2 linked regions of the Pseudoduganella dura genome follow. The protein of the gene in region 1 binds, or shares a complex with, the protein of each later gene. Links are inferred from orthologs where the notes say so. Each region holds a gene or a part of one and is shown in the gene's direction. Other genes may lie near its edges. The genes, in order: smc and GJV26_RS22660.

Region 1 (15,081 bases):
CTGGCCGCCGTGGACGAACTCACCCGCGACCTGCTGCAGGAACAGCTGTCGCAGCTGTGGCAGGGGGCGGGATTTACCGCCGTGCTGGTCACCCACAACGTGCACGAGGCGCTGTTCCTGTCCGAGCGGGTCGTGGTGATGGCGCCACGCCCGGGGCGCGTGGTGCGGGTATTCGACGTGCCGTTCGCATTCCCGCGCGCGCCGGAGCTGCGCGCCAGCCCCGCCTTCGCCGCGCTGGCCGGGCAGGTCAGCGCCACACTGCGCGCATCCACCACCATCCAGGGGCAGTCATGACCGACATTGCTTTCCGTTCTTCTGCCGCCGGGCGCATGGCGGCGCAATGGCTGCCCGCCCCGGCGCTGGCGGTGCTGGCGCTGGGCGCCTGGCAGGCGCTGTGCATGACCGTCTACCGGGGCAAGGGTTACCTGCTGCCGTCGCCGCTGGACGTGGCCGGCGCGGCCGCGAACAACGCCACACTGCTGGCCGGCGCCGCGTCGACCACGCTGCGCGAAGCGGTGCTCGGGTATGTGCTGGCGGCGCTGCTCGGCATCGCGCTGGCGGCGGCCATGAGTCAGGCGCGCCTGCTGGAACGCTGCCTGTATCCATATGCGGTGCTGCTGCAGACGGTGCCAGTGGTCGCGGTGGCGCCGCTGATCGTGCTGTGGAGCGGCTACAACGAACGCTCGGTGGTGCTGATCGCGCTGATCATGGCGCTGTTTCCGATCGTGAACAACACGCTGCTGGGCCTGCGTTCCACGCCGGTGCAGCTGCTCGAACTGTTCGCGCTGCACCGCACCGGGCGCTGGCGTACCTTCATCCGGCTGCGGCTGCCGGCGGCGCTGCCGCACACGCTGGCCGGCCTGCGCATTTCCGCCGGGCTGTCGGTGATCGGCGCCATCGTCGGCGAATTCATCATCGGCGCAGGCAACGCCGCCGGCGGGCTCGGCGTGCAGATCGTGTTCGCGCAGGGGCGCATGGATACGGCGCTGCTGTTTGCCGAAGTGATCGCCGCGACCATGCTGGGCTTTGCCCTGTTCGCCGCGGCAAGCGGGGCGGGGCGCCTGCTGCTGCGCCACTGGCATGAATCGGTGCGGTAGATCAAGCAGGAAGCAAAGCAGGAAATGAGGCAGGAAACAAGGCAGGAAACCTCGGGCCGCGAAGCCCCGAAGACGGTGTTGGATATTGTTGAACCGCAGGTCGCTGTAACCCGCGGCAACACTCGACCATTCCTCCAGCGTACGGTCGTGCGGCCCCAAAAACAGGTCGTGCGCTAGAATGCGGGAAACCGTTCTTTGAGGGTAAAAAAATATGAGCGAGGATAAGCAAAAGCTCGATGGCGCCGCATGGTTCACGTTGTCGGGCGACGTCAACAGCGATATGGTCCATCGTGTATTCGAAGCGGTGGCGGACATGACGGAGGACGGCGTCGAGACTGCCCACATCCTGCTGCAATCGAATGGCGGCTATGTCAGCGATGGCCTGTGCCTGTACAACTACCTGTCCAACCTGCCGATCAAGGTGGTCATGTACAACGGCGGCGCAGTGGCGTCGATTGCCGTGATCCTGTTCCTGGCCGGGCGCGAGCGCTATGCCAGCGAAACCGGCCGCTTCATGGTGCACAAGTCGCATGCCAGCGCGCCTTCGGGGGCGCGGCCCGATGCCCTGCGCATCATCGTCGAGGGTTTGCAGGCGGACGATGCGCGCACCGAGTCGATCCTGCGCCAGCACGTGCACCTGAGCGAGGAACACTGGCTCGTCCATGCCCATGCCGACCTGCACCTGACCGCGCGCGATGCCGCCAAGGTCGACCTCATCAACGAAATCCGCGATTTCCGCCCCCCGAAAGGCAAGCGGGTGACGAATATTTAAACCAGGAATATCCGGGTCCGGATTCCAGGTTCGCCGCGCATCGCAGTCCAGGTTGCGCTGCAGCTCGCACGGACGAGAAAAAAGCCTGGTACGACACTGCTGTTCCAGGCTTTTCTCGTGGTGAAGCATCCGGCCGCGAATATCGGCTGCACGCTGGTCCGGCGTTGTTACTTGCCGCGCGAGCTGGATTTCTTGGTGTCGTTCTTGTGGCTTTGACGGCCGGCTTCGGCATGCTGCTCCGGCGTGCCGCCCTGGGTGCCGCCCGAAGCGGAGCCTTTGTTGCCGGACTGTTTCGAGCCGCTGCTGGAGGAGGAAGAGCCCTGCTTGTTGCCACCGCTTTTCTGATTCGAGGCCATTTTGCGTTCCTTTATCAAGTGAAGTAGACAATGCGCGCCGTTGCTCATCAGTGACCGTGCCGCTTTGGCGCGACCGTGTCACGAACTCGTTTCCGGTAGCGAAATGATGCGTTTTCGATCAGACGCCGGATATCGGAGTTTACCGTTAGCCCCTGTAGGACAAGGCCCCGCAGCACAAGCATTAAGCTCGACAATACAAGGACTTACGCGAGCACAGCGGCAATACGACGCGGATTTTGTCGATAATTTCCACCTTGATATTGCTTTGTGGAAATGGTGTGGCAGAATGAGACCATCGATCATCCGTCCGTAATCATGCTTTCCACTTCCACCCATCCAGAGCTGCCACCGGGGGCCGTCAGCCCGCGGCACGCGGTGCTGGAAGAACTGGTCGCGATCGCGCTGCGCCACGTGGCCGAAGGCTTCGGCGCTGTCTGTTCGCAGCTGGCCGGCATCCTGGAGGACGGCGCCGCGCCCGCAGGGGCGCGCACCCGCGCCGCCGGCCTGCTGCGCGGCCGTTGCCATGCGTTGCTCCCGGTCGTGAGCCGGGTGCTCGAACGGGCATTGCGAGAAGAGCTGGCCCGGCTGGCACCACGGCCGCGCGGGGCGGAGCAGCCGCTGGAACTGGTGCCCTACGAAGAAATGGACCAGCGCGTGACCTTCGGCGCCATTGCCAGGCCGTTCGATACCGCCCATGCCGATGCCCTCGCGGTGCTCAATGCCCGCCTGGCACGCCTGCTGGAACGCGAAACTCTCCGCACCAATCCATTCCGGCCCGAGGTCTTCGTCGCCGCGCTGCACCAGGCGTGGACGGAGTTCGACGGCGAGCCGGACAGTGCCGCCGCCGTGCTGGCGCTGTTGCAGCCGGACCGGTTCCACGACCTCGGCAGGATCTATGCCGCGCTCGATCTCGCGCTGGAGCGCCGTGGCGTGCCGTCCGGCATCCACCGCCGGCCATGGGCGGAGCAGGCCGCGCATGACGGCCGGCGCCAGGCCGGACTGTCCCGCCGGCTCCATGCGTACTTCGCGCGCACCGGCGCGGAAGGCGCGCCGGCCGATAGCGATGCGCCACCGCCCGCCGGCGCCGTCGGTGCGCACCTGCAGGCATGGCTGGCCAGCCTGCAGGTACGGCCTGGCGATGCCTCCAACGTGGTCCGGTTGCCGGCGCTGCGGCGCAACGCGCCCCCCGGCATGCTGTCGCGCGCCGACGAAGGCACGATCGACCTGCTGTCCGCCGTGTTCGATACCGTGTCCGGCGACCAGGCGATTTCGCCGGAAAGCCGCGAGCTGCTCGGCTTGCTGCAGCTGCCGCTGCTGAAGGCGGCACTGGCGGACCGCGATTTCTTCTTCCAGGAACAGCACCCGGCGCGCCGCCTGCTGGAGCTGCTGTCGCACCTGGGCTGGGAGCGCACGCTGCGCGGCGGCGGGCGGCGCGACGATCCCCAGTTCCAGGCCATGCGCCGCAGTGTCGACCGTGCCGCGCGCGACGGCGATGAGGCGGCGGCGGCCTTTGACCAGGCTGTTCGCGAACTCGAGGCGGCGCTGAAGGCGGAAGAAGCGGAAGCGGCCGGCGCCATCGCGGCACCGATCGCCGCCGCGCTGAAGCAGGAGAAAACCGCGGCGGCCCGCCGCTGCGCGCGGGATGCAGTGGCGATGCGCGTCGGCACCGGCGAAGTGGTGGCCGTGGTCGAAGCGTTCCTGGAAAACAAATGGACCGACGTGCTCACAGTTGCCTACAGCATCGATGACGACAGGCCCGGCGCGGTACGCCACGCCACGCAGGCGATGGACGACCTGCTGTGGAGCGTGCGGCCAAAGCTCGACGCCGGCGAGCGCCGGGACTTCATCGCGAAACTCCCGTCCCTGCTGGCCACGTTGAACCGGTGGCTGGACGTCGTCCGGTGGCACGATGCCGACCGGCTGCGCTTCTTCGCCGAACTGGCCGATTGCCACGCGTCGATCGTGCGCGCGCCGCTGGACATGCCGGCCGAACGGAGGCTGGAGCTTGCCGTGCAGGCCACCCGGCTGGCGGCCGAACGCCGCGCGGCGCGTGCGGCGCAGGAATCCCGGGCGGCGACGGTGCCGCCTGCGCCGGCGCCGGAAGAAGAACTGGCCGGCCTGGCGCGCGGCACGTGGTTCGACCTCGATGGCGACGGCGGCCCGCGCAAGGTCCGGCTGGCATGGATCAGCCCCCTGCGCACCCTGTTTATCTTTTCCAACGGCGCGCGCGAGGAAGCGTTCTCGCTGGCGGCAACCGAACTGGCGCAGCGCCTGCGCGCCGGCACGGCCACCGTGCTGCATGCCGAAGGCGTGGTGGTGCGCGCGCTGTCGCAGGCGCTGGCGGTGAATGATGCCGGCGCGACGGATCCGGCCGGGCATGCCGGCGTGGCCGCCGCCTGAGCGGCGGAACAACGCGGACAACGCCCGTTCCAGGCCCGTCCGGCCGCCGCGTGCCACGTCACGCATGCCGGCAAATGCCGCGCGGGAAGTACCGCGGCCGTGATCGAAGCGGCAAGTTTAAGAAGAACTTAATATATAGTCACTACCCTGCCACCTCCGCGGTCGCCTGGGCGTGGTCGACCGGCTATGCCGGGAACCGCTGTCGGCAGGGGCCTTGTTGCACGATGTGGCATACACGTGGCATTAAGATGAAGTTGCTAATTCGCAACTTTTCGTGTATAAACCGGTGCAGGCAATCACGAGGAATCGAACCGATGATGATGTTGTGGATGGCGCTGTCGGCGCTGGGCAGTATGGGTGTGACGGGGCCGCTGGGCGTTGCCGTCGCCGTATGGCTGCTGGCCGGGCGCACCTGGCGCCTGTCGCTGTCATGGTGCCTGCTGTTCGGTATCGGCCTGCTGCTCGTGGTGGCCACCAAGGTGGCCTGGTACGGCTGGGGCATCGGCATCCCCGAGTGGAAGTTCGCCGGCCTGTCGGGGCACGCGATGCGCGCGTGCGCCGTGTACCCGGTGGTGCTTTACCTGATGTTCCTGAAGGCGCGGCCGCTTGTCCGCCACGCGGCGCTGGCCGGCGGCGTGCTGCTGTCCGTGCTGATCAGCCTCTCCCGCGTGCCGGTGCTGGCGCATTCGATGTCTGAAGTGGTGCTCGGCGGCGGCGTGGGCCTGGCCGTGGCCGCGGCATTCATCGCCATGGCGCGCAGCGAGCGGCCGGCGGCCGTCGGCCGCATCCTGGTCGCGCTGTGCGTGCCGCTGGTGCTGGTGATGCCGTTCACGAAACCTGTGCCGGGCGAAAGGTGGGTGCGGCAGGTGGCGGTGTACCTGTCGGGCAACGAGCCGGTCCAGCGCGCCTGGAAGCTGGGCCCCGACCGCAAGCCGTACAGGAAAGCGCAGGGGCCGGTCTGAGGCTTGCCGGCGCACCGGTGGACGCAATAGTGCGATTTTGTCCAGAGCCGTTGCGCGCGATGGTATGATAACCACCTCTGCAACCAGCCTGCCGGGCGAAGAACATTTACCTACGTGCGTCTATCTTCCATTAAATTGTCGGGATTTAAGTCGTTCGTCGATCCCACCAATTTCCAGGTGCCGGGGCAGCTGGTAGGTGTGGTGGGCCCGAACGGCTGCGGCAAGTCCAACATCATCGATGCGGTGCGCTGGGTGCTGGGCGAATCGAAGGCATCCGAGCTGCGCGGCGAGTCGATGCAGGATGTGATCTTCAACGGTTCCACGCACCGCAAGCCGGCCGGCCGCGCATCCGTCGAGCTGGTGTTCGACAACCATGACGGCAAGGCGTCCGGCCAGTGGGGCCAGTATGCCGAGATCGCCGTCAAGCGCACGCTCACGCGCGACGGCACTTCCACCTACTACATCAACGGCCAGCCGGTGCGCCGGCGCGACATCCAGGATATCTTCCTCGGCACCGGCCTCGGTCCGCGCGCGTACGCGATCATCGGCCAGGGCATGATCGCCCGCATCATCGAATCCCGTCCGGAAGAATTGCGCGTATTCCTCGAGGAAGCCGCCGGCGTCTCGAAGTACAAGGAGCGCCGGCGCGAAACGGAAAACCGGCTGCACGACACGCGCGACAACCTGCTGCGCGTGGAAGACATCCTGCGCGAACTGAACGGCAACCTGGAAAAACTCGAGGGGCAGGCCGCGGTCGCGACCCGCTTCCACCAGCTCCAGGCGGACCAGGACGAAAAGCAGAAGCTGCTCTGGCTGCTGCGCCGCAACGAGGCGCAGGCCGAGCAGGCGCGCTGGTTCGCCGAGGTGCTGCAGGCGCAGACGGACCTGGAGCAGCAGACGGCGCAACTGCGCGGCGTGGAACTGTCGCTGGAACAGATGCGGCAGGCCCACTTCGCCGTCGGCGACCGGCTGCACAGCGCGCAGGGCGCCCTGTACCAGACCAATGCCGAAATCGGCAGCCTCGAGGCGCAGATCAAGTTCGTGGTCGAATCGCGCACCCGCCTGCAGCAGCAGCTCGGCACGCTGGCGGCGCAGCGCGATCAATGGCAGCAACAGGCCAGCGAGTACGGCGGGCAGGTCGAGGAAGCGGAATTCAACCTCGAGGAGCTGGCCGCGAAGGTCGAGGAATCGCGCATGCTGGCCGAGCAGAAGGGCGAACTGCTGCCGCTGCTGGAGGGCGAATGGCGCACGGCACAGGAGAAAGCGACGCAGTCGCGTGCCCGCATCATGGGCGCGCAGCAGCAGCTCGAACTCGAATCGGCGCACCAGAGAAATGCCTCGAACATCCTCTCCGGCCTCGTCGCGCGCCGCGAGCGGCTGCAGCAGGAAAGGAACGGGCTGGCGATGCCGGATGCCGCGCACCTGGAAAACCTGCGTTATCAACTGCAAGAAAAGCAGCAGGCGCTGGAAGAAACCGGCATGCAGCTCGAGGAGGCGCTCGAACAGCAGCCGCGCCTGGAAGAGGAACGCCGCGCCGCGCAGGCCGCCGTGCAAGGCGAAACCGCCACCAGCGCGCAGCTCGATGCGCGCCTGACCGCGCTGCGCCAGTTGCAGGAGCGCGTGCAGACGCAGGGCAAGGTCACGCCGTGGCTGCAGAAGCACGGGCTGGACGAGCTGCCGCGGCTGTGGCAAAAGCTCGCCATCGAGCCGGGCTGGGAACCGGCGCTGGAATCGGTGCTGCGCGAGCGCGCCGGCGCCTTGCAGGTATCGAACCTCGACTGGGCCAAGCACTTCCTCGGCGATGCGCCGCCCGCCAAGCTGGCCCTGTTCGCGCCCGTGACCGCCGCGCCGGCCGCGGCCGCGCCGGTCGGCTTCAAACCGCTGCTCGACCTGCTGAAACTGAACGATCCCGGCCTGCGCGGCGTGCTGCAGGACTGGCTGCACAACGTCTTCGTGGCCGAGGACACGGCGCAGGCCTTCTCGAACCGGGTGCACCTGCCGGCCGGCGCCTGCTTCGTCACGCGCCAGGGGCACGTGGTCACGCAGTCCAGCGTGCGCTTCCATGCCGCCGATTCCGAGCAGGAAGGCATGCTGGGCCGCCAGCAGGAAATCGACAACATCGCCAAGCAGCTGCGCGCCCAGGCGATGCTGGCCGACGAGGCCCGCGCCCGCGCGGTGCGCGCCGAAGCGGCCCTCGCGCAGCACACCCGCGTGGTAACCGAACTGCGCCAGCGCAACGGGGCGCTGACGACGGCCGTGCACGCGCTGCAGCTCGACGTGGTAAAGCTGTCCGAAGTCGAGGCGCGCTTCGCCCAGCGCAGCACGCAGATCGAAAGCGACCTCGCCGAGATCGCCGCGCAGGAAGCGGAACAGATGGCGGTGAAGCTCGAATCGGAAGAGAAATTCGAACAGCTCGACTACGAACTGGCCGAACTGCAGGGCGCGCACGAAGAGGGCCAGGAAGCGTTCCTGCGCATCGAAGCCCGGCTGGCCGATGCCCGCGAGGCGCTGCGCGACCTGGAGCGACGCGCGCAGGAAGCGGAATTTGCCGAGAAATCCGCGCGCCATCGCATCGACGAGCTGCGCCGCAACATCGCCACCGCCACCACGCAGGCCGCCCAGGTGGCCGACAGCCTGCGCGCCGGCGAGCAGGAACTGGCCGGCCTCGAAGCGGGCAGCGCCAGCGAAGGCCTGCAGGACCTGCTCGACCGCCGCTCGCAGCAGGAACGCGCGCTGGCCGATGCGCGGCACGAGCTGGACCAGGTTTCGCAGCAGATGCGCCATGCCGAGGAAGCGCGCACGAACAACGAGCGCAGCCTGCAGCCGCAACGCGACCGCATCATGGAAATGCAACTGAAGGAACAGGCCGCGCGGCTGAACCAGGAACAGTTCGCGCAGCAGCTCGCCGAGGCGCAGGCCGTCGCGCAGTTCGACGAAGCGGCGCTGGCGGCACGGCTGCAGCCGGACATGAAGGCGCAATACCTGCAGGGCGAGGTGACGCGGCTGTCCAATGCGATCGCCGCACTGGGCGCCGTCAACCTGGCCGCGCTCGACGAACTGGCGCAGGCGTCCGAGCGCAAGAACTACCTGGACGCGCAAAACCGCGATCTCACGGAAGCCATCGACACGCTCGAGGATGCGATCCAGAAGATCGACAAGGAAACGCGCGACCTGTTGCAGGAGACCTTCGATCGCGTCAACGGGCACTTTTCCGAACTGTTCCCGATCCTGTTCGGCGGCGGACAGGCTAAACTGACCATGACGGGCGACGAGATCCTCGACTCCGGCGTGCAGGTGATGGCCCAGCCGCCGGGCAAGAAGAACGCGACGATCCACCTGCTGTCCGGCGGCGAAAAGGCGCTGACGGCGACGGCCCTCGTGTTTTCGATGTTCCGCCTGAACCCGGCGCCGTTCTGCCTGCTCGACGAAGTCGATGCACCGCTGGACGACGCCAACACGGAACGTTTCTGCCGGATGGTGAAACGCATGTCCGACCAGACCCAATTCCTCTTCATCTCGCACAACAAGATCGCGATGGAGATGGCCACTCAACTGATCGGTGTGACGATGCAGGAGCAGGGCGTATCGCGCATCGTGGCGGTGGATATGGAAGCCGCCGCCAACTTCGCTACCGAGGCACAAGCAGCATGACAGATTTTCAGACCAGTTTGATCGCAGCCGCCGGCGTCTTCGTTGCCGGCGTATTCGTCTACAACAAGTGGCAGGAGCACAAGGCCAAGAAAAGCGTCGAGCGGGCCTTTGCGTCCGAGCATGACGACGTGCTGATGCGCACCGAGGAGCCGGGCTTCGACACCGCCGCCGCGGAACCCGGGCCTGCCCATGCGCCCGCCCATGGAACCTCGGCGGCGCGCGCCGAACCGAGCTTCACGCTGGGCGACGTGCCGATCGTCGACGGCGGCTCCGGCGCCTACGGCCGGCCGCCGCACGAGGATACCGTGGCGCCGAGCGTCGTGGCGGACGACGTGCAGCATCCCGAGTTCACGATCGACGAGCCGATTGCCGCGGCGCCCGCGGCGACACCTGTGCCGGCCGCTGCCGCGGCTGCCTCGCCCGAGTTCACGAGCGAGCCCGTTTCCGCGGAGCCCGTCGTTGCCGTTGCTCCCGCCGTTGCCTCCGCTTCGGTGCCCGCGCCCGCTCCCGCTCCCGCCGCCGCAGCCGCGCACGCAGCCGCGCCGGCCCCGGAAGCGGCTGCACCGAACCCCGTGGCCGATGCCGCGGTACTGCGTGCCGAGCAGGCCACGTCGCTGGTCGATCCGCTGATCGACTGCCTGCTGCCGCTGGACATGGAAACGGCGCAGCGCGGCGAGAAGCTGCTGCCGGCGCTGCAAAAGCTGCGCCTGGTCGGCAACAAGCCGGTGCACTACATCGGCCTGGCCGTTTCCGGCGACTGGGAACCGATCCGCCACGGCATCGTCTACACGAAGGTGCAGGGCGGCGTGCAGCTGGCCAGCCGCACCACGGCGTTGAACGAACTCGAATATTCCGAGCTGGTGACGCGCCTGCGCGGCGTGGCCGACGAAATCGGCGCCGAGCCGCAGATCCCGGACATGATCGAGGTGATGGCCGAGGCGAAGAACCTGCACCGCTTCGTGGCCGCGCACGATGCGCAGCTGGGCGTGAACCTGGCCGCCAACGGCGCGCCATGGGATGTGACCACGCTGGTCGGCGCGCTGGAAAAGCAGGGCTACGACCTGCGCCCGGACGGCCGTTTCGTGATGGGCGACGGCGAAGGCGGCCAGCTGTTCACGCTGTCCACCAACGTGTCGCCGGCGGAGGAAACCACCGCGCGCCTGACACTGCTGCTGGACGTGCCGTGCGTGGCGCCGGCGCGCGACGGCTTCGGCACGATGATCGCGTGCGCCAGGTCGCTGGTGCAGCGCCTCGATGCGATCATCGTCGACGACTACAACCAGCCGCTGTCCGACGCGTCGATCGCCGAGATCGCCGGCCAGGTCAAGGAATTCTATGCCGACATGGAAGCTTCCGACATCCCGGCCGGCTCCACCCGCGCACTGCGGCTGTTCAACTGATTCCCGAGCAATGAACAAAGAGTTATCAAGCCCGGCGCCGCATGGGCCGGCCGAGCGCGCCGCCTGGCTGACCGCCGAACTTAACCGGCACCTGCATGCCTATCACGTGCTCGACGCGCCGACGATTCCGGACGCCGAATACGACAAGCTGTTCGTCGAGCTGCAGCAGCTCGAGGCGCGGCATCCCGAGCTGGCGCAGTCCGATTCGCCAACGCAGCGCGTGGGCGCCGCGCCGCTGGGGCAGTTCGCCGCCGTCACGCATGCGGTGCCGATGCTGTCGCTGAACAACGGCTTTACCGACGACGACATCGAGAACTTCGACCGCCGCGTGCGCGAAGGCCTCGATGCCGTGCAGGTCGACTATGCCGCCGAGCTGAAGTTCGACGGGCTGGCGATCAACCTGCGCTACGAGAACGGCGTGTTCGTGCAGGCCGCCACGCGCGGCGACGGCTACACCGGCGAGGATGTGACGGCGAATATCCGCACGATCAAGTCGATCCCGCTGCGCCTGCATGGAAAGGATCTCCCTGAAGTTGTCGAGGTGCGCGGCGAAGTGCTGATGTTCAAGGCCGATTTCGCGGCGATGAACGAACGTCAGCGCGCGGCCGGGCAGAAGGAATTCGTCAATCCCCGCAACGCCGCGGCGGGCGCGCTGCGCCAGCTCGATTCGCGCATCACCGCGCAGCGCAACCTGCGCTTCTTCGCGTACGGCATCGGCGAGCTGGCCGGCATGGACATGCCGGCCACCCACGCCGGCCTGCTGGACTGGTACGAGCAGCTGGGCCTGCCGGTGGCGAAGGAACGCGCCGTGGTGCGCGGCAAGGATGGCCTGCTGGAGTTCTACGCGCGGGTGGGCAAGGCCCGGCCGGCCATGGCCTACGAGATCGATGGCGTGGTCTACAAGGTGAACAATACCGAAGACCAGCAGGCGCTGGGCTTCCGGTCGCGCGCGCCGCGCTTCGCGCTGGCCCACAAGTTCGCGGCCGAGGAGGCGTTGACCACGGTGCAGGCGATCGAGGTGCAGGTGGGCCGCACCGGCGCCATCACGCCGGTTGCGCGCCTCGTGCCGGTATTCGTCGGCGGCGTGACCGTCACCAACGCCACGCTGCACAACGAGGATGAGGTGCGCCGCAAGGACGTGCGCGTGGGCGATACCGTCATCGTGCGCCGCGCCGGCGACGTGATCCCCGAAGTGCTGGCCGTTGTGCTGGACAGGCGCCCGACGCCCGAACCGGCGGCCTATGTTCTGCCCAATACATGCCCCGTGTGCGGTTCGCACGTGGTGCGGGAAGAAGGAGAAGCAATAGCCCGCTGTTCCGGCGGCCTCACGTGCGCCGCGCAGCGCAAGGAAGCGATCCGTCACTTCGCCGGCCGCCGCATGATGGATATCGAAGGCCTGGGCGACCGCTACATCGACAGCCTGGTCGAATGCAGCCTGGTGCACGGCGTGGCGGACCTGTACAGGCTCACGCTGGACGACCTGCTGCAAATGAAGCGCGCCGCCGACGAGCGCGACGGCACCACGCCGGAAACCGTCCGGCAGGGCAAGGTGCCCACCAAGTGGGCGGACAACCTGCTGGCCGCGATCGATGCCAGCAAGAAGCCGCCGCTGGAGCGCCTGCTGTTCGCGCTGGGCATCCGGCACGTGGGCGAATCGACCGGGAAAACGCTGGCCGACTGGCTGGGCAGGTTCGAGCTGGTGCGCCGCGCGCCGGCCGCGCTGCTGCGGGTGCTGCCCGATATCGGCGGCACCGTGGCCGAGTCGATCGCCGACTTCTTTGCCGAAGAGAAGAACCAGCAGGCCATCGATGCGCTGCTGGCCGCGGGCGTCACGCCGCAGGGCGAACATCCGCCCAAGGCGCAGCTGCGGGAAAAGCTCGACGAGGTCAAGCTGCTCGCCGCGCTGGGCATCCCGAAATTGACCGAGCCCCGTGCGAAGCAGTTGCTGGCGGACGGCATGACGCTGGAATCGCTGGCGTTCCTGCAGGTGTTCAACGCGTTCGGCCTGCCGGCGACCGTGAGCGCGTCGCTCGACGAGTGGATGGCGTCCGAGGCGAACCGGCAGGTGCTGATGGACCTTTCGGCGTTGCGCACGGAACTGCTGGCGCAGTTGCCGGAAGCGGCCGCCGCCGACGAAGGCCCGATGAGCGGCAAGTCGTTCGTGCTGACCGGCACGCTGCCCACGCTGTCCCGCGACGAGGCCGGCGCGATGATCGAAGCGGCCGGCGGCAAGGTCTCCGGCTCCGTATCGAAGCGCACTTCGTACGTGGTCGCCGGCGCCGAAGCCGGCAGCAAGCTCGCGAAAGCCGAGGAACTGGGCGTGACGATCCTGGACGAAGCGGGATTGCTGTCGCTGCTGGGCAAGTAACCAGCCAGCGCCTCGATTTCACGGTTGGCATGCGAACATCGGTGCCTGACACCTTTTCCGGATGAATCACCTGGAAAAGGTGTCAGGCACCGGTTATCCAGCGCTGACCGTGTTGACGGCGCCAGTCGCAGGCACCGGTTTCCAACAGCATCCTGGTCAAGAAACATTCTGAACGAGAACAAGCAGATGAATAAAATTCGCAAGGCCGTCTTCCCCGTCGCAGGCCTCGGCAGCCGCTTCCTTCCCGCCACCAAGGCGCAGCCGAAGGAAATGCTGCCCATCGTCGACAAGCCGTTGATCCAGTACGCGGTCGAGGAGGCCGTGGCGGCCGGCATCACCGACCTGGTGTTCATCACCGGCCGCAACAAGCGGGCGATCGAGGATCACTTCGACACCGCCTACGAGCTGGAGGCGGAGCTGGAAGCGGCGCAGAAGCAGCAATTGCTGGAACTCGTGCAGAACGTGATCCCGAAGAACGTCAACTGCATCTACATCCGCCAGTCGGCGCCGCTGGGCCTGGGCCACGCGGTGCTGTGCGCGCGGCCGGTTGTCGGCAACGATCCGTTCGCCGTGCTGCTGGCGGACGACTTCATGGACACGCCGGAAGGCGTGCGCCCCGTGCTGGCGCAGATGACCGAGCGCTACGACTTCGAGCGCGCCAGCCTGCTGGCGGTGCAGGAAGTGCCGCGCGAGAACACGCGCCAGTACGGTATCGTCAGCGCCACCCCGTACCGCGACCGGCTCGAACTGGTCTCCGGCATCGTCGAGAAGCCGACGCCCGAAAAGGCGCCGTCGACGCTGGCCGTGGTGGGCCGCTACGTGCTGTCGGCGCGCATCTTCGATTTCCTCGAGCAGGTGGGCAAGGGCGCCGGCGGCGAGATCCAGCTGACGGACGGCATCGCCGCGCTGCTGCAGCACGAGCGCGTGCTGGCCTTCCGCTACGATGGCCAGCGCTACGACTGCGGCTCCAAGCTGGGCTACCTGAAGGCCACCGTGGCGATGGGCCTGAAGCACCCGGAAACGGGCGCGGACTTCGCCGAGTTCGTGAAGCAGACGAAGGAGCTGCTATGACCGTCCGCGACATCCTGAAGATGGGCGATCCGCGCCTGCTGCGGCAGGCCGACCCCGTGCGGGACTTCGACACGCCCGCGCTGCACGCGCTGATCGCCGACATGTTCGATACGATGCACGCCGCGAACGGCGCCGGCCTCGCCGCCCCGCAGATCGGCGTCAACCTGCAGGTGGTGATCTTCGGCTTCAAGTCCAACGCGCGCTACCCGGATGCGCCGCAGGTGCCGGAAACGGTGCTGATCAACCCGGTGCTCACGCCGCTCTCCGAAGAGAAGGAAGAAGGCTTCGAAGGCTGCCTGTCGGTACCCGGCCTGCGCGGCAGCGTGCCCCGCTACGTGCGGCTGCGCTACGAAGGCTTCGACCAGCACGGCAGGCCGATCGTGCGCGACGCCGAGGATTTCCATGCGCGCGTGGTGCAGCACGAAGTGGATCACCTGCATGGCATCCTGTACCCGAGCCGCATCGAGGATTTCAGCAAGTTTGGTTTTACCAGCGTGATGTTCCCGGAGCTCGATCCGAACGACGACGATTGAGCAATGGTGTCGGACACTTTTTCCGGGTGGGTTATCCGGAAAAGGTGTCCGACACCGGCAGCTCCATGGTCCCGGGCAGCCCGGCGATGCCGCTGCACCGGTAAGCACTGCATTTCAATATGCGCCATCGATCATTGGCGCCACGATGAATCTGTCGTAATATCCCGCCCAGCATTGAATACCCAATAACAATCCTGGATCACAAATCCGGGCCACCGGGAGAAACCAGGATGAGCCAACCCTCTTCGTCCAATCCACTCGAATTTTCGGCGCGGGGGATCATCCTCGGCGTCCTCATCACGCTGGTCTTCACGGCCGCGCAAGTCTACCTCGGCCTGAAAGTCGGCCTCACGTTCGCCACGTCGATCCCCGCCGCCGTCATCTCGATGGCGCTGCTGTCGGCGTTCAAGGATGCGACGATCCAGGAAAACAATATCGTGCAGACGATCGCCTCCGCCGCCGGCACGCTGG
Region 2 (13,912 bases), 620 kb from region 1 along the record:
GCCTTCGAATTCGAATTGGCCGAAGAGCTCGAGTACTCGCACGCTAATCCCCTGGAACCAGCCCCGCTCGTAATGCGCCGTACACTGCGCTGATTGTTGAGACTATCACTCAGACGGCGCTTTCACACCGTCACTTCATGCCAATATTTGGCTCGATGAGACCAATTATCAGCATAAAAAGGCCTGTATTCGCCGATTTCTTTGTCTTTATATAACTGTACTGTCATAAAAAATCGGGGACAGCCGGAGCGTCGTACCGCCCGATTTTCCAACGCTGAACCGCAATTAAAACGATCTGATGAAAAAAAGCCGGCGCTTGGGGCCGGCTGTGCTGTTATCAGGATTGTTGCTGTCCAGCGATGGGTTTGGGCGGCTTGGGCGGGGTGGATTGGTCGCACGCCGCCAATAACAACTGTGCCGCGACGATTGCGGCAAGCATTTTCAGCATGTGGCCTCCGGCATTCAAGGGAACCGCTTCAACATATCAGTTTTAAAACGCGGCTGGCGCACCTATGGAACCTATGCCGGGCGGCGCGATGACACGACAATACCGCCGACGATCAGCAGGAATGCCACGCCGTGATATAGATGCGGCGCCTCGCCGAGAAATGCGGACGACATCAGGGCGGCAAACAATGGCGTGAGATTACTGAAGAACGCGGCAATGGCCGGGCCGGCCTGTTGCACGCCAGCACCCCAGCAGCGGAATGCGATAATGGCCGGGCCGATCGCGACATAAACCAGCGCGGCAATCAATGTCGTGTTCCAATGGATGACCGGATCGAGTATTGCCCATTCTCCGGCGGCGAATGCGCCCGACCATGCAACACCGAATCCCACCTGGGCAATCAGGAATGAAGCCCAATTGCCGCGCAGCGCGGCAGGCTCGGAAGTCCTTATCAGCAGCCAGCTGTACAGCGACCAGGCGATCGTTGCCAGGATCATGAACAAATCGCCGGCGACAAGGCGCAATTCCAGTAAATGGTGCCATTCCCCGCGCGCCAGTACCACCAGCACGCCGCCGATCGACAGCACCGCGCCGACGATCTGCCGGCGTGTCACGGCCGCGCCGAAAAATAGCCAGCCCGTCGCCATCATCCACACCGGCATGCCGGCGGCCACCAGCGTCACATTGATCGGCGTGCTGCTCTGCAGCGCGAGATATTGCAGCGCGTTATACATGCCCACGCCCAGCAAACCCAGCACGGCATAGTGGTGCCAGTGCCGCCACAGGTTGCTGTCGCGCCCGAATACCGGCCCCGCCAGTGGCAGCAGGATCAGCAGCGCCAGCAGCCAGCGCAGGAAGTTGAGCGTCATCGGCGGCACCAGTTCGTGCACCAGGCGGCCGACGATCGCATTGCCGGCCCATAGCAGGGGTGCCAGGGTCAGAAGGAAGGCGGTATGGGGTGTCAGGCGTGAATTCATTGCAGGAAAGAATAACCGATCCGGCAAGCCGTTGCAGACGCGGCAGGCGGGGATGCGGCACGATACGGAAATTCCCTGAGGCATGCCGCAGCGCGGTAGAATACCCGCTGCTTTCCACCACCTTTCACGATATGAAACTCCTGTTCAAACAACACCGCATGTACGAGTCCGAGCACACCCAGTTCATCAAGGCTCTGAAGGACAAGAACCCGAGCATCGAGGCAGGCCAGCAACAGGGCCGTTCCCTGCTGTGGGACAAGGCGCCGACCACGCTGGACGAGCAGGCCCGCCAGCGCGATTCCCGCATCGCACAACAGCCCTACGTTTACCAGAACAAGCTCTGATCCTTCGGGACGGCACGCATGCTGCCACACGACGCGGCGGGCGACGCACAGGGCAGCAGCGCCACCGCTGCGCCGGACAGCCCGGCCGGAGCGCCGCCAGCAGGCGATAGCGCTGGCGCACCCGCTGCCGGCGCCGCTTTCGCACGCCTGTACGGCGAGCCACTGCTGAAGCTGCCGAACGACCTGTACATCCCGCCCGATGCCCTCGAGATCTTCCTCGAAGCGTTCGAAGGCCCGCTGGACCTGCTGCTGTACCTGATCCGCCGCCAGAATTTCAACATCCTGGACATTCCGATGGCCCAGGTCACGCTGCAGTACCTGAAGTACGTGGACCAGATCCGCCTGTCGAACCTGGAATTGGCCGCCGAGTACCTGCTGATGGCGGCCATGCTCATCGAGATCAAGTCGCGCATGCTGCTGCCGCAGCGCCCGCACGACATCGAGATCGAGGCGGAAGATCCACGCGCGGAACTGGTGCGGCGGCTGCTGGAATACGAGCAGATCAAGCTGGCCGCCTACGACCTGAACGCCGTGCCGCAGGTGGACCGCGATTTCGTGCGCACGCAGGTCTTCATCGAGCAGAGCCTGGTGCCGGTGTGGCCCGACGTCAGTCCGGCGGACCTGCAGGCGGCCTGGCGCGGCCTGATGAAGCGCGCGACACTGAAGCAGCATCACAGGATTTCGCGCGAAGAGCTGTCGGTGCGCGAGCACATGACGATGATCCTGCGCCGCCTGCAGTCGCAACGCTTCGTCGAGTTCGCCGACCTGTTCGACGTGGCTGGCGGCGTGCCGGTGCTCGTTGTAAACTTTGTCGCGATGCTGGAACTGGCAAAAGAAACCCTGATCGAAATCACCCAGGCCGAGCCGTTTGCGCCGATCTATGTGCGCCTCGCGTATTCGCCCGCATGATTTCACACGAATCCCCGGCCGGCTCCCGGCCTGACCCAACAAGAATATTATGAAAATCATCTCCTCCATCGAAGAACTGCGCGACCAGCTGTCAGGCCAGTTGCGTACCGCATTCGTGCCCACGATGGGCAACCTTCACGAAGGCCACCTGTCGCTGATGCGCCTGGCGCGCAAGCACGGCGACCCGGTCGTGGCATCGATCTTCGTGAACCGCCTGCAGTTCGGCCCGAACGAGGATTTCGACAAGTATCCGCGCACGTTCCAGGCGGACGTGGAGAAGCTGGAAAAGGAAGGCGTGTACGTGCTGTTCGCGCCGACCGAGAAAGACCTGTACCCGGAGCCGCAGGAATACCGCGTGCAGCCGCCGGACGACCTCGGCAACATCCTGGAAGGCGAATTCCGTCCGGGCTTCTTCAACGGCGTCTGCACCGTGGTCACGAAACTGTTCTCGTGCGTGCAGCCGAAGGTGGCCGTGTTCGGCAAGAAGGATTACCAGCAGTTGATGATCGTGCGGAACATGGCGCGCCAGTTCGCGCTGCCCACGCAGATCATCGGCGCCGAGACGTTCCGCGCCGACGACGGCCTGGCGCTGTCGTCGCGCAATATGTATTTGTCCGCCACGGAACGCGCCGAGGCGCCGGCGCTGTATGCGGCGCTCAATGCCGTCGCCGGCGAGGTGCGCGCCGGCCACCTCGACGTGTTCGAGCTCGAGCACAAGGCCATGGACGGCCTGGCCGCGCGCGGCTGGAAGCCGGACTACATCAGCATCCGCAAGCGCGCCAACCTGCAACCGCCGAACGCCGGCGACCTCGCGCAGGGCGAGCCGCTGCTGGTGCTGGCCGCCGCGAAGCTGGGCACCACGCGCCTCATCGACAACCTGGAAATCTGATGTCATGGTGCCAGGCGCCACTCCCGAAAGGAATGATGCCTGGTACCGGTTCCGCTCAACGCGTGGCGCCGCCTGTCAACCCGTCACGCTCTGCGCCCACGCCAGCGCCGACAGGTGCGCCCGGTTGACCTCTTCCGGCGCGAGCCGCAGCGATGCGGCCAGCGAAGCGACGAGGCTCGAATTGAGCTCGCACGCCTCGGCCAGCGCCAGGTACGGGCCGTAGCGCCCGCCCCGCTCCAGCAGCGCGGCGACGATCTCGGCCGACAGCGGCACCGTCTCCAGCACTTCCTGCATCGGGATTCCCAGCAGCCGGTCCAGCAGCGAGAACATGCCGGCGACGAAGATATTCTCCGCATCCGCCCGCCCCAGTGCGGCCAGGCCCAGCAGTTCGGCCAGCCGGCCGCGGACGACCGCCGTTTCCAGCAGCACCGGCGAGTAGCCGCTCGTGCTGGCCGTGGCCAGCAGCAGGGTCAGCCAGCGATACAGCGGCTGGTAGCCCAGCATCGCGATGGCCTGCTTCAGCGACTGCACTTCGCGGCCGGCGCCGAACCCGGCCGAGTTGATGAAGCGGAGCAGCTTGTAGGACAGCGCGGCATCCCGTTTCAGCACGCCTTCGAGCTTCGGCACGTCCGCATTGGCCTGCACCATCTGCATCAGCTGCAGGATCACCGTCTGCGCCGGATTCATCCCCTTCACTTCCGGGCCCGGGCGCGGCGTCAGGTGCAGCTTGCCGACGAAGGCGTCGATGCCCAGCGCGGCGCAGGCATCGAAGTCTTCCCACGTGGTGACCGGGCGGCCGACCATGCGCACCGACGACTGCTTCAGCGCCGCATAGGCGCGCGCCTGCTCGGCCACGTCGGCGCCGGTGAAGCGCACCTCGACGAACGAGGCGATCATCGGCAGCCGGTTGCCCACGCGGGCCAGGTCGCAGTTGCGCAGCAGGATGCCGACATCGCCGGCGCGCAGCGCGCGCACGGCGGCCAGCGTGTCGGGATTGGCCAGTTCGGCGGTGCGGATCGACAGCACCGTGTGCTGCGGCGGCAGGTCATGCAGCGCGTCCGTCGACAGCATCCCCGGCACGGCCTGCAGGAACAGCGTCTTGTCGCGCAGCAGCCAGCCCCGTTCGGCATCGTTGACGAGTCCGGCGACGAAGCGCACCAGGTCCTCCAGCTCGGCCTGGGCGGGGACGGCCGCGGGGTCGAGCTGCCAGGCGAGTTCGTAGCCGACCACGCGCTGCTGGGGATCGAGCAGCGGCTCGCGGACGAGGAAATGCGTTTGGTGCATGGCGGGGAAAGTAAAAACGGGCCGTACGGCCCGTCCTGAATCAGAAGCCCAGGCTGTCGAGCAGGTCGTCGACCTGGCTCTGATCGGCAACGACACCGTCTTTCGCCTTGTCGATCTGCGGGCCGTTCAGGAGACCGGTGTCGATCTCCCTCTTCAGCTCCTCGGGCGCGAAGTCGATCAGCGTCTGTACCAGCTGCTTTTCGAGGTTTTGCGCGATGGAAGTCACGCGCTTGATCACCTGGCCCGTCAGGTCCTGGAAATCCTGCGCCATCATGATGTCCATCAGGTGACCCTTGGTGGCGCCGGTGGCCTCGGTGGTGGCGGCCAGCGTGGCGACGGTGCGCTGCGCCAGCGCGCGCCAGTCGGCGTTGTCGCCGCCCTGGCCATCGAGCAGCGCCTGCCATGCGCCGGACAGGTCCTTCGCGTCGCTGCAGATGCGATCCTGCAGGGGGCCTGCTTCGTCGGTGGCATTGAGCACCTTCTGCGCGGCCGTTTCGGACAGGCGCGCCACATAGTCGAGCCGATCGCGGGCATCAGGGATATCCTCGGCCGCCTTCTCGATCAGTTTGTCCAGCCCGAGACCGCGCAGGTTCTCGTGCAGCGCACGGGTCATGTGCCCGATGCGCGCCAGGAACTCCTCATGCGGATCCGCGCCTTCCGCGACGGCGACGCCGGCTTGCTCACCCATGAATCAGACTCCGATTTTCTCGAAAATCTTGTTCAGCTTTTCGTCCAGCGTGGCCGCGGTGAAAGGCTTGACAACATAGCCGTTGGCGCCGGCCTGGGCCGCCGCGATGATGTTTTCCTTCTTGGCTTCGGCGGTCACCATCAGCACCGGCAGCTTCGCGAGCGCTGGATCGGCACGAATGTTCTGCAGCATCGTCAGGCCATCCATGTTCGGCATGTTCCAGTCGGACACGACGAAGTCGAACTGTTCCGAGCGCAGCTTGGCCAGCGCCATCACGCCATCCTCGGCTTCGTCCACATTGGCATAACCCAGTTCTTTCAACAGATTCCGGACGATGCGGCGCATCGTCGAGAAGTCGTCAACAACTAAAAATTTCATCTTTGGATCAGCCATGAATTGCTCCGTTGTTTCTCTACGCGGTTATAAATAATTAGTGTGGTTGGTGTCGCGTCACCAGCGATTCGAAGGATAGCATTTAAGTTGCCTCTAGGGAATGAAGCGCCCTCGAATCGCCGGTAAAAAACACAAAACCGTTGTATCGCGTACTGCAGTCACATAGTGGCACAGAATCGCCGCCGATAAGTCGACGATAGGTTGCCGACCGGGCTACACCCGCAGGGCGCGCATCCCGTGCTGTGCCAGGTAACCCAGCACCATCCCGGGCAATGCCGGCAATGCTCCCACCTCGTGGGTGGCACCGACGGCGATCGCCTCGCGCGGCATGCCGAACACCACGCAGCTGGCCTCATCCTGGGCAAAATTATACGCCCCGGCCGCTTTCATCTCCAGCATCCCTGCCGCGCCGTCCTTGCCCATGCCGGTCAGGATCACCCCGACCGCATTCTTGCCCGCGTGTTGCGCCGCCGACCGGAACAGCACGTCCACCGACGGCCGGTGCCGGTTGACGGGCTCGCCTGTGTCGAGCTTCGTCATGTAATTCGCGCCGGAACGCGCCAGCAGCAGGTGCGAGTGGCCGGGCGCGATATAGGCATGGCCCGGCAGCACGCGCTCGTTGCCTTGCGCCTCGCACACGGAAATCCTGCACAGCGAGTCCAGGCGCTTCGCGAACGAGCGGGTGAACCCTTCCGGCATGTGCTGCGTGATCAGGATGCCCGGGCAGTCGGACGGCATCTGCATCAGGAATTCCCGGATCGCTTCCGTTCCGCCGGTCGAGGCACCGACGATGATCAGTTTTTCGGACGACATCAGTGGATTGCGCAATTGTGGCAGGGGAGCGGCGCCTTCGGCGCCCGCTTGGGGCAGCGTGCGGGCACGGATGCGCGCCTTGGCCGCCGCCCGGATTTTATCGGCGATCAGGTCGGCATAGTCGCGCATGCCGGTCTGGATCGATATCTTGGGTTTTTGCACGAAATCGACGGCGCCCAGTTCGAGCGCGCGCATCGTGATTTCCGAACCGCGCTCGGTCAGCGACGACACCATCACCACCGGCATCGGCCGCAGCCGCATCAGCTTTTCCAGGAAGTCGAGGCCGTCCATCTTCGGCATCTCCACGTCCAGCGTCAGCACGTGCGGGTTGGTCTGCTTGATCAGCTCGCGCGCCACGAGCGGATCGGGCGCAGTGCCGACCACTTCCATGTCCGGCTGGCTGTTGATAATTTCCGTCATCACGCTGCGGATCAGCGCGGAATCGTCGACGACGACTACCTTGATCTTCATGGTTTCCTCGGCAAGACTGCGCAGGACTGCGCCTTGTCAGAACAGTTCGATTTCGCCGGCGACCGGCTGCTTTTTCAGGCGGCTCGCGTATTCGATCTCGCGTTTCGCCAGTGTGTCGTTATGGGACTGCATCAGCTTCTTCACCAGCACCTTGCCGGTACGGGGAAAGAAATAGACCTTGCGCGGATAGATGTCGTTCAAATCCTCGGCCACCACGCGGATCCGCTCGTTGCGCAGAAAACTCTGCACGAACGCCGCGTTGCGCTCGCCCACGTTCATCGCGGTAAAGCCCTTCAGCACGGCGCCGCCCCCGAATACCTTGGCTTCCAGGTTATCGCGCCGGGCGCCCGATTTCAGCAGGCTGTTGATGAGGATTTCCATCGCATACGTGCCGTAGCGCGCCGATGCCGACACGGGGCTGTTCGCGTCCGCGCCGCCGTCCGGCAACATGAAATGGTTCATGCCGCCCAGGCCCGACACGCGGTCGCGGATACAGGCCGACACGCACGACCCGAGCACGGTCACGATCAGCATGTCCTTGTTCGTGAAGTAGTACTCGCCCGGCAGGATCTTCGCCGCCTCGCAGTCGAAGGTGCGGTCGTAGTAGACGTTGGTGGCGATGTGTTCGTTGTCCATCTGGGTCTTTCGCTTTGTGCTCTCGCTTGGTGGTTGCTTCGCGCGCCGGCGTTCGATGCCGTATTCAGGCTTTCGCCACGGCCGCCGCCGCGCTGGCGCGCGCGGCGGTGTCCAGCTCGTACACGGTTTTTCCGCGCAGTTTCAAGGCGTCCGACACATACAGGAAATTCTCCGAATGCCCGGCGAACAGCAATCCATCCGGCTTCATCAGCGGCACGAAGCGCGACAGGATCTTGCGCTGCGTGGCCTTGTCGAAGTAGATCATCACGTTGCGGCAGAAGATCACGTCGAACGGGCCGCGGATGTCCCAGCGCTCGTCGAGCAGGTTCAGCTGGCGGTAGGTGATCAGCTGGCGCAGTTCCGGGCGCGCGCGCACCATGCCGGACTTGTCGCCCTTCCCCTTCAGGAAGAAGCGGCGCTGCTGCTCGGCCGTCAGCTTCTCGATCCGTTCGATCGGATAGATGCCGTTGGCGGCGGTGGCCAGCACGTTGGTATCGATGTCGGTGGCGATGATGTGCACCGGCGGCGTCAACGTGTTCAGCGCCTCGCACACGGTGATCGCGATCGAGTACGGTTCCTCGCCCGTGGAACTGGCCGAGCACCAGATGTTCAGCGTTTCGCCCTTGTGCTTGCGCACGTGGTCGGCCAGCAGCGGGAAATGGTGCGCCTCGCGGAAGAACGACGTCAGGTTCGTCGTCAGCGCGTTGGTGAACGATTCCCACTCGTCGGGCATGCGCCCGGCTTCCAGGTCGTCGAGGTATTTCGCGAACGACACGATGCCCGTCGCGCGCAGGCGCCGCGCGAGCCGGCTGTAGACCATTTCCTGCTTGCTGTCGGCCAGCGAAATGCCGGCCCGCTTGTAGATCAGTCCACGGACCCGCTCGAAATCGCGGCCGTTGAAATCGAATTCCTTGACGGTGTCTCTGGACATCTCGGCTCCCGGGGCGGTCAGAATTCTTCCCAGTCGTCGCCCGCGGGCGCCGGGGCGGCTTTCTTCGCCGGCGATTTCTTCACCGGCACGTCGAGCACGGCGACCGCGCGCACCGGCGGCTTATGGGCCACCGCGGCCTTCGGCACAGGCCTGGCTGCCGGGCGTGCCGGCGCCGCCAGGGCGACCTGCTCGCCACCGAGCTTGAAGATCGCCACCGCCTCGGCCAGCCGCTGCGCCTGGTCCTGCATGCTCTCGGCCGCCGCCGCGGCCTGTTCGACCAGCGCGGCGTTCTGCTGCGTCATGTCGTCCATCTGCGCGATCGAAATGTTCACTTCCTCGATACCCTGGCTCTGTTCCTGCGTGGCGGCGGTGATCTCGCCCATGATGTCGGCCACCTGGCGGATCGACGTGACGATCAGGCCCATTGTCTGGCCCGCTTCGTCGACCAGCCGTCCGCCGGCATCGACCTTGGTCACGGAATCGTCGATCAGCGCCTTGATCTCCTTGGCCGCGCTGGCCGAACGCTGTGCCAGGTTGCGCACCTCGGAAGCCACCACGGCGAAGCCGCGGCCCTGTTCGCCGGCGCGCGCCGCTTCCACGGCGGCGTTCAGCGCCAGGATATTGGTCTGGAACGCGATGCCGTCGATGACGCCGATGATGTCGACGATCTTCGACGAGCTCGCCTTGATCGAACCCATCGTATCGACCACCTCCGACACCACCTGGCCGCCCTTTTCCGCCACCGACGAAGCCGTCACGGCCAGCTGGTTGGCCTGGCGCGCATTGTCCGCGTTCTGCTTGACGGTCGAGGTCAGCGTGCCCATCGCGCTGGCGGTCTCGCCCAGCGAACTGGCCTGCGTCTCGGTGCGCGACGACAGGTCGGCATTGCCCGAGGCGATTTCCTGCGACGCCAGCGCGATGGTTTCGGTACCGCTGCGCACCTGGCCCACGGTCTTGACCAGGCTGTCGTTCATGTCCTTCAGCGCCTGCAGCAGCGCGCTGGTTTCATCCTTGCCTTCGACCACCACGCGCGAGGTCAGCTCGCCGGCGGCGACACGCTGCGCCACCTCGACGGCACCGGCCAGCGGTACGGTGATCGAACGCGTGGTGAAGATCGCGCAGACGACACCGACGGCGACGCCGAGCGCACCCAGCAGCAGCGTCAGCATCAGCACGCGGTTATCCGCCTGCACCGAGTTATCCTGGAGCGTGCGCATTGCCGCGTGCTGCATCTCGACCAGGCGGTTCAGGCCTTCCAGCGTGCGCGTGTTCAGCGGATCGATGCGGCCCGAGATGATCTTCGTGGCACCCTCGGCATTGAAGGCCATCACCTGCGCCATCGCGTCCTTGAACGCGGTATCCACACCCTTGTCCAGCTCGGCCAGTTCGGCCAGCACCTTCTTTTCGGTGTCGTCCAGGCCCAGCTTTTCCAGCTTGCCCAGCGCTTCCGAGTAGCGCGCCTGCTGCGCCTTGACCTTGGCTTCTTCCTTCTGCATCAGCTCCACGTCCGACTGCAGGCCGATGTTGCGCATGGCGATGCCCGATTCGAGCATCGCGCTTTTCATCGCGATCGCCGCGCGGGTCTTGGCGCTGGTCAGTTCCAGCCCCTCGTTCAGCTGCGCCTTGTTGCGATGATTCAGTCCGTTGGCGGTCAGCACCAGCGCCACCAGGATCAGCAAGATGATGCCGAACCCGATGCCTAGGCGTGTACCGATCTTGTAATCCCGTACGCTCATATTAATTCCCGTTCCCTCAATGCAACCCTGAATACGGCGCGCCCTCTTGGCGGGGCGCCGGCCGCGATGTATTTGCCTGCGTATTTGCTGCGTATTTGCCGCCTGACCGGCCGCTCAGGCGGCCGTCTTGTCCATCAGCCCCATTTCCGGGCTCGACATCAGTTTGTCGATGTCCATCAGGATCAGCATCCGTTCGCCGACGGTACCGAGGCCGATCATGTATTCCGACGAGAACACCGTGCCCATCTCGGGCGACGGCTTGATCTGGTCCGGCTCCAGCGTGGTCACGTCCGACACGCTGTCCACCACCATGCCCACCACGCGGCCGTTGATGTTCAGGATGATCACCACGGTGAACTGGTCATACACCGGTTCGCCGAGGTGAAACTTGATGCGCATGTCGACCACCGGGATGATGATGCCGCGCAGGTTGATCACGCCCTTGATGAATTCCGGCGCGTTGGCGATGCGGGTCACCGCTTCGTAGCCGCGGATCTCCTGCACCTTCAGGATGTCGATGCCGTATTCTTCCTTGCCCAACGTGAAGGCCAGGAATTCGTGGCCCGCGATGTCGGCGTTCTGGATGGGGTCTGCCATGTGATTTCCTTTGTCGGAGTCTTTGTTCAATATGCCGGCTCAGCCCAGCATGCTCAGGGTGGCTTCGTCCACCAGCTGGCGCGAGGAGCGGATCAGCGCCGCCACGTCCAGGATCAGCGCCACGCCGCCGTCGCCCAGGATCGTGGCGCCGGAAATGCCGGCCACCTTGCGGTAATTCGATTCCAGGTTCTTCACCACCACCTGCTGCTGGCCGACCAGTTCGTCGACGAACAGGCAGGCCTTCCTGCCTTCCGTTTCCAGGATCACCAGGATCCCTTCCCACGGTTCGGCGAAGCGCGGGGCGATGCCGAACATCTGGTACAGCGGGATCAGGGGCAGGTATTCGCCGCGCACCTTGACCACCCGGCCCTTGCCGGTGATTTCGCGCACGTCGGTTTCCGCCGGCTGCAGCGACTCGACCACGAAGCCCAGCGGCAGGATGTAGACCTCGTCGCCCACGCGGATCGACATGCCGTCCAGGATCGCCAGCGTCAGCGGCAGCGAGATCGAGATCGTGGTGCCGAATCCCTTGGCCGAGCGGATGTCGACGGTGCCGCCCATCGCCGTGATGTTGCGCTTGACGACATCCATGCCCACGCCGCGGCCGGACACGTCCGTCACCTGCTCGGCCGTCGAGAAGCCCGGTGCGAAGATCAGCTGCCATACGTCGGCGTCGGGCATCGTGTCCGACACGGGCAGGCCGTTCTGCCTGGCCTTCGCCAGGATCCTCTCACGGTTCAGGCCACCGCCATCGTCCGATACCTCGATGATGATGTTGCCGCCCTGGTGCGAGGCCGACAGGAACAGCCGGCCCGCATCGGCCTTGCCGGCCGCACGGCGCACCTCGGGCATTTCGATGCCATGGTCGATGCTGTTGCGCACCAGGTGCGTCAGCGGGTCGACAATGCGCTCGATCAGGCCCTTGTCCAGTTCCGTGGCGGCGCCGTTGGTGATGAAGTCGACCTTCTTGCCGAGCTTGGTGGCCAGGTCGCGCACCATGCGCGGGAAGCGCGAGAACACGAAGTCCATCGGCATCATCCGGATCGACATCACCGCTTCCTGCAGGTCGCGGGTATTGCGCGTCAGCTGGCCCACCGAGGCCAGCAGCTTTTCGTGCACCATCGCGTCGAGCGCATCGACGCGCTGCTCGATCATCGCCTGCGTGATCACCAGTTCGCCCACCAGGTTGATCAGCTGGTCCACCTTCTCGATCGATACGCGGATCGACGACGCTTCGGCGCCCCCGCTCTGGCCTGCGGCGGCCGCCTTGTCCACTTCCTTCTTCAGCGCCTTCTTTTCTTCCACCGCCGTTTCGGCCGGCGCGGCATCCTTGATGCCCGCCGCGGCGCGGATCTGTTCGACCGGCTGGAAGAAACCGTAGCCGCGCGCCGCGTCACCCGCACTCTCGGCGCCGGCGCGGATTTCCTCCAGCGGCTGGAAGAAACCATAGCCTTCGCCCGACTGCGTAGCGGCGCGCATTGTTCCCTCTTCCGCCTTGCTCAACGGCTCGAAGAAGCCATAGCCGAGATCGTCCTCGACGTCCTTGCGTGCGGCCTGCTCGAGCGCCGCCTGCTCGCCGGTCAGCGCCGGCAGCTCGACGACGTTCATTTCTTCCGTATTCAGCACGAACGAGCAGATCGCCACGATGTCGTCGAGGCTTTCATGCGTGGTCACGAGCATCGCGTTGCGCTCGCGGTCGATCGGCGTGACCGCCACGTGCGCCATCAGGCCCAGTTCGGCCGCCAGCGCCGTCACGTCGCGGTGCGGCATCGCGGGCAGTTCGAGCCGCCAGCGGCGCCCGCCGCTGTGATCGACCGTTTCGCTTTCCGCCGCGGCACCGTGGAATGCCGGCGCCATGTGGGCGATCGCTTCCACCTGCACGTCCTGCGCGAGGTGCTGCAGCATCATCCGCACGTCGCCCACCGCGTCCTGGTCGACGGCGGTGCCCAGCCGGTGGCCGTCGAGCTGCATCTTCAGCGCGTCCTTGGCGGCCAGGAACGCGTCCACGTGGTCGAGCGTGAGCGCCATCTCGCCCTTGCGGATCCGGTCCAGCAGGGTCTCGAGGATGTGCGTCACTTCCGTCATGTCGGTCAGGCCGAACGTGCCGGCGCCGCCCTTCACGGAATGGGCGGTGCGGAAGATCGCGTTCAGATCCTCCTCGGTCGGCGCTTCGACGTCGACCGCCAGCAGCAGCCGCTCCATTTCAGCCAGCAATTCCTCGGCTTCGTCGAAGAAGACCTGGAAGAACTGGCTTATGTCGATGGTCATGGGGAGACTCCGCAAATGCCAAGTGCCAAGTTCACGGCACGCATGATCAGCCGATGACCTTCTTCACGACCTCGATGAGGCGTTGCGGGTCGAACGGCTTGACCAGCCAGCCGTTGGCGCCGGCCGCGCGGCCCTTGGCCTTCATCTCGTCCGACGATTCGGTGGTCAGCATCAGGATCGGCGTCTTCGCGTAGGCAGGCAGTTCGCGCAGGCTCTTGATCAATTGCAGGCCGTCCATCTTCGGCATGTTCTGGTCGGTCAGCACCAGGTCCACTGCGCCCTGCTTTGCCTTGTCCAGGCCATCCTGGCCGTCGACCGCTTCCACCACCTGGTAGCCGGCGGCCTTCAGGCTGAACGCCACCATCTGGCGCAGGGAGCTGGAATCGTCAACCGCAAGAATCGTTTTTGCCATTTTCTTCTCTCACTTATCAAAACTTAGCTGCTAAATTTCGGGCACTTGATGGCCCACTGTGTATTCGATACCGATGCGTCTGTTCAAAACAGCTCGATGTCGCCGCTCTCGAGATG

The links.
Region 2: the proteins of smc (region 1) and GJV26_RS22660 are in contact, whole or in part, in a crystal structure (PDB 3ZGX), measured with the Bacillus subtilis proteins. The link is inferred for Pseudoduganella dura from one-to-one orthologs.

The regions. Positions count from the first base shown.
Region 1 is NZ_WNWM01000002.1:5,775,336-5,790,416, forward strand. What follows is about bases 5,349-9,438. They hold smc (chromosome segregation protein SMC), read left to right. Parts: upstream 5,349-5,701; coding sequence 5,702-9,238; downstream 9,239-9,438. Other genes in these bases: GJV26_RS25245 (phosphatase PAP2 family protein), read left to right, coding at 5,349-5,587; GJV26_RS25255 (cell division protein ZipA C-terminal FtsZ-binding domain-containing protein), read left to right, coding at 9,235-9,438. Outside these bases: GJV26_RS25220 (ABC transporter ATP-binding protein), read left to right, coding at 1-294; GJV26_RS25225 (ABC transporter permease), read left to right, coding at 291-1,097; GJV26_RS25230 (ATP-dependent Clp protease proteolytic subunit), read left to right, coding at 1,309-1,869; GJV26_RS25235 (hypothetical protein), read right to left, coding at 2,037-2,225; GJV26_RS25240 (DUF1631 family protein), read left to right, coding at 2,541-4,625; more of GJV26_RS25245, read left to right, coding at 4,940-5,348; more of GJV26_RS25255, read left to right, coding at 9,439-10,638; NAD-dependent DNA ligase LigA, read left to right, coding at 10,649-13,006; UTP--glucose-1-phosphate uridylyltransferase GalU, read left to right, coding at 13,193-14,077; def (peptide deformylase), read left to right, coding at 14,074-14,610; GJV26_RS25275 (OPT family oligopeptide transporter), read left to right, coding at 14,841-15,081. UniProt on the Bacillus subtilis protein: Required for chromosome condensation and partitioning.
Region 2 is NZ_WNWM01000002.1:5,155,484-5,169,395, reverse strand. What follows is about bases 812-3,732. They hold GJV26_RS22660 (segregation and condensation protein A), read left to right. Parts: upstream 812-1,787; coding sequence 1,788-2,678; downstream 2,679-3,732. Other genes in these bases: GJV26_RS22650 (EAL and HDOD domain-containing protein), read right to left, coding at 3,643-3,732; panC (pantoate--beta-alanine ligase), read left to right, coding at 2,728-3,567; GJV26_RS22665 (DUF3460 family protein), read left to right, coding at 1,584-1,769; GJV26_RS22670 (DMT family transporter), read right to left, coding at 812-1,425. In the rest of the region: GJV26_RS22675 (GNAT family N-acetyltransferase), read left to right, coding at 1-93; more of GJV26_RS22670, read right to left, coding at 520-811; more of GJV26_RS22650, read right to left, coding at 3,733-4,851; protein phosphatase CheZ, read right to left, coding at 4,892-5,539; chemotaxis response regulator CheY, read right to left, coding at 5,543-5,932; GJV26_RS22635 (protein-glutamate methylesterase/protein-glutamine glutaminase), read right to left, coding at 6,146-7,216; chemoreceptor glutamine deamidase CheD, read right to left, coding at 7,253-7,852; GJV26_RS22625 (CheR family methyltransferase), read right to left, coding at 7,917-8,783; GJV26_RS22620 (methyl-accepting chemotaxis protein), read right to left, coding at 8,801-10,519; GJV26_RS22615 (chemotaxis protein CheW), read right to left, coding at 10,634-11,116; chemotaxis protein CheA, read right to left, coding at 11,156-13,384; GJV26_RS22605 (response regulator), read right to left, coding at 13,431-13,796; GJV26_RS22600 (chemotaxis protein), read right to left, coding at 13,880-13,912. UniProt on the Bacillus subtilis protein: Participates in chromosomal partition during cell division. May act via the formation of a condensin-like complex containing Smc and ScpB that pull DNA away from mid-cell into both cell halves.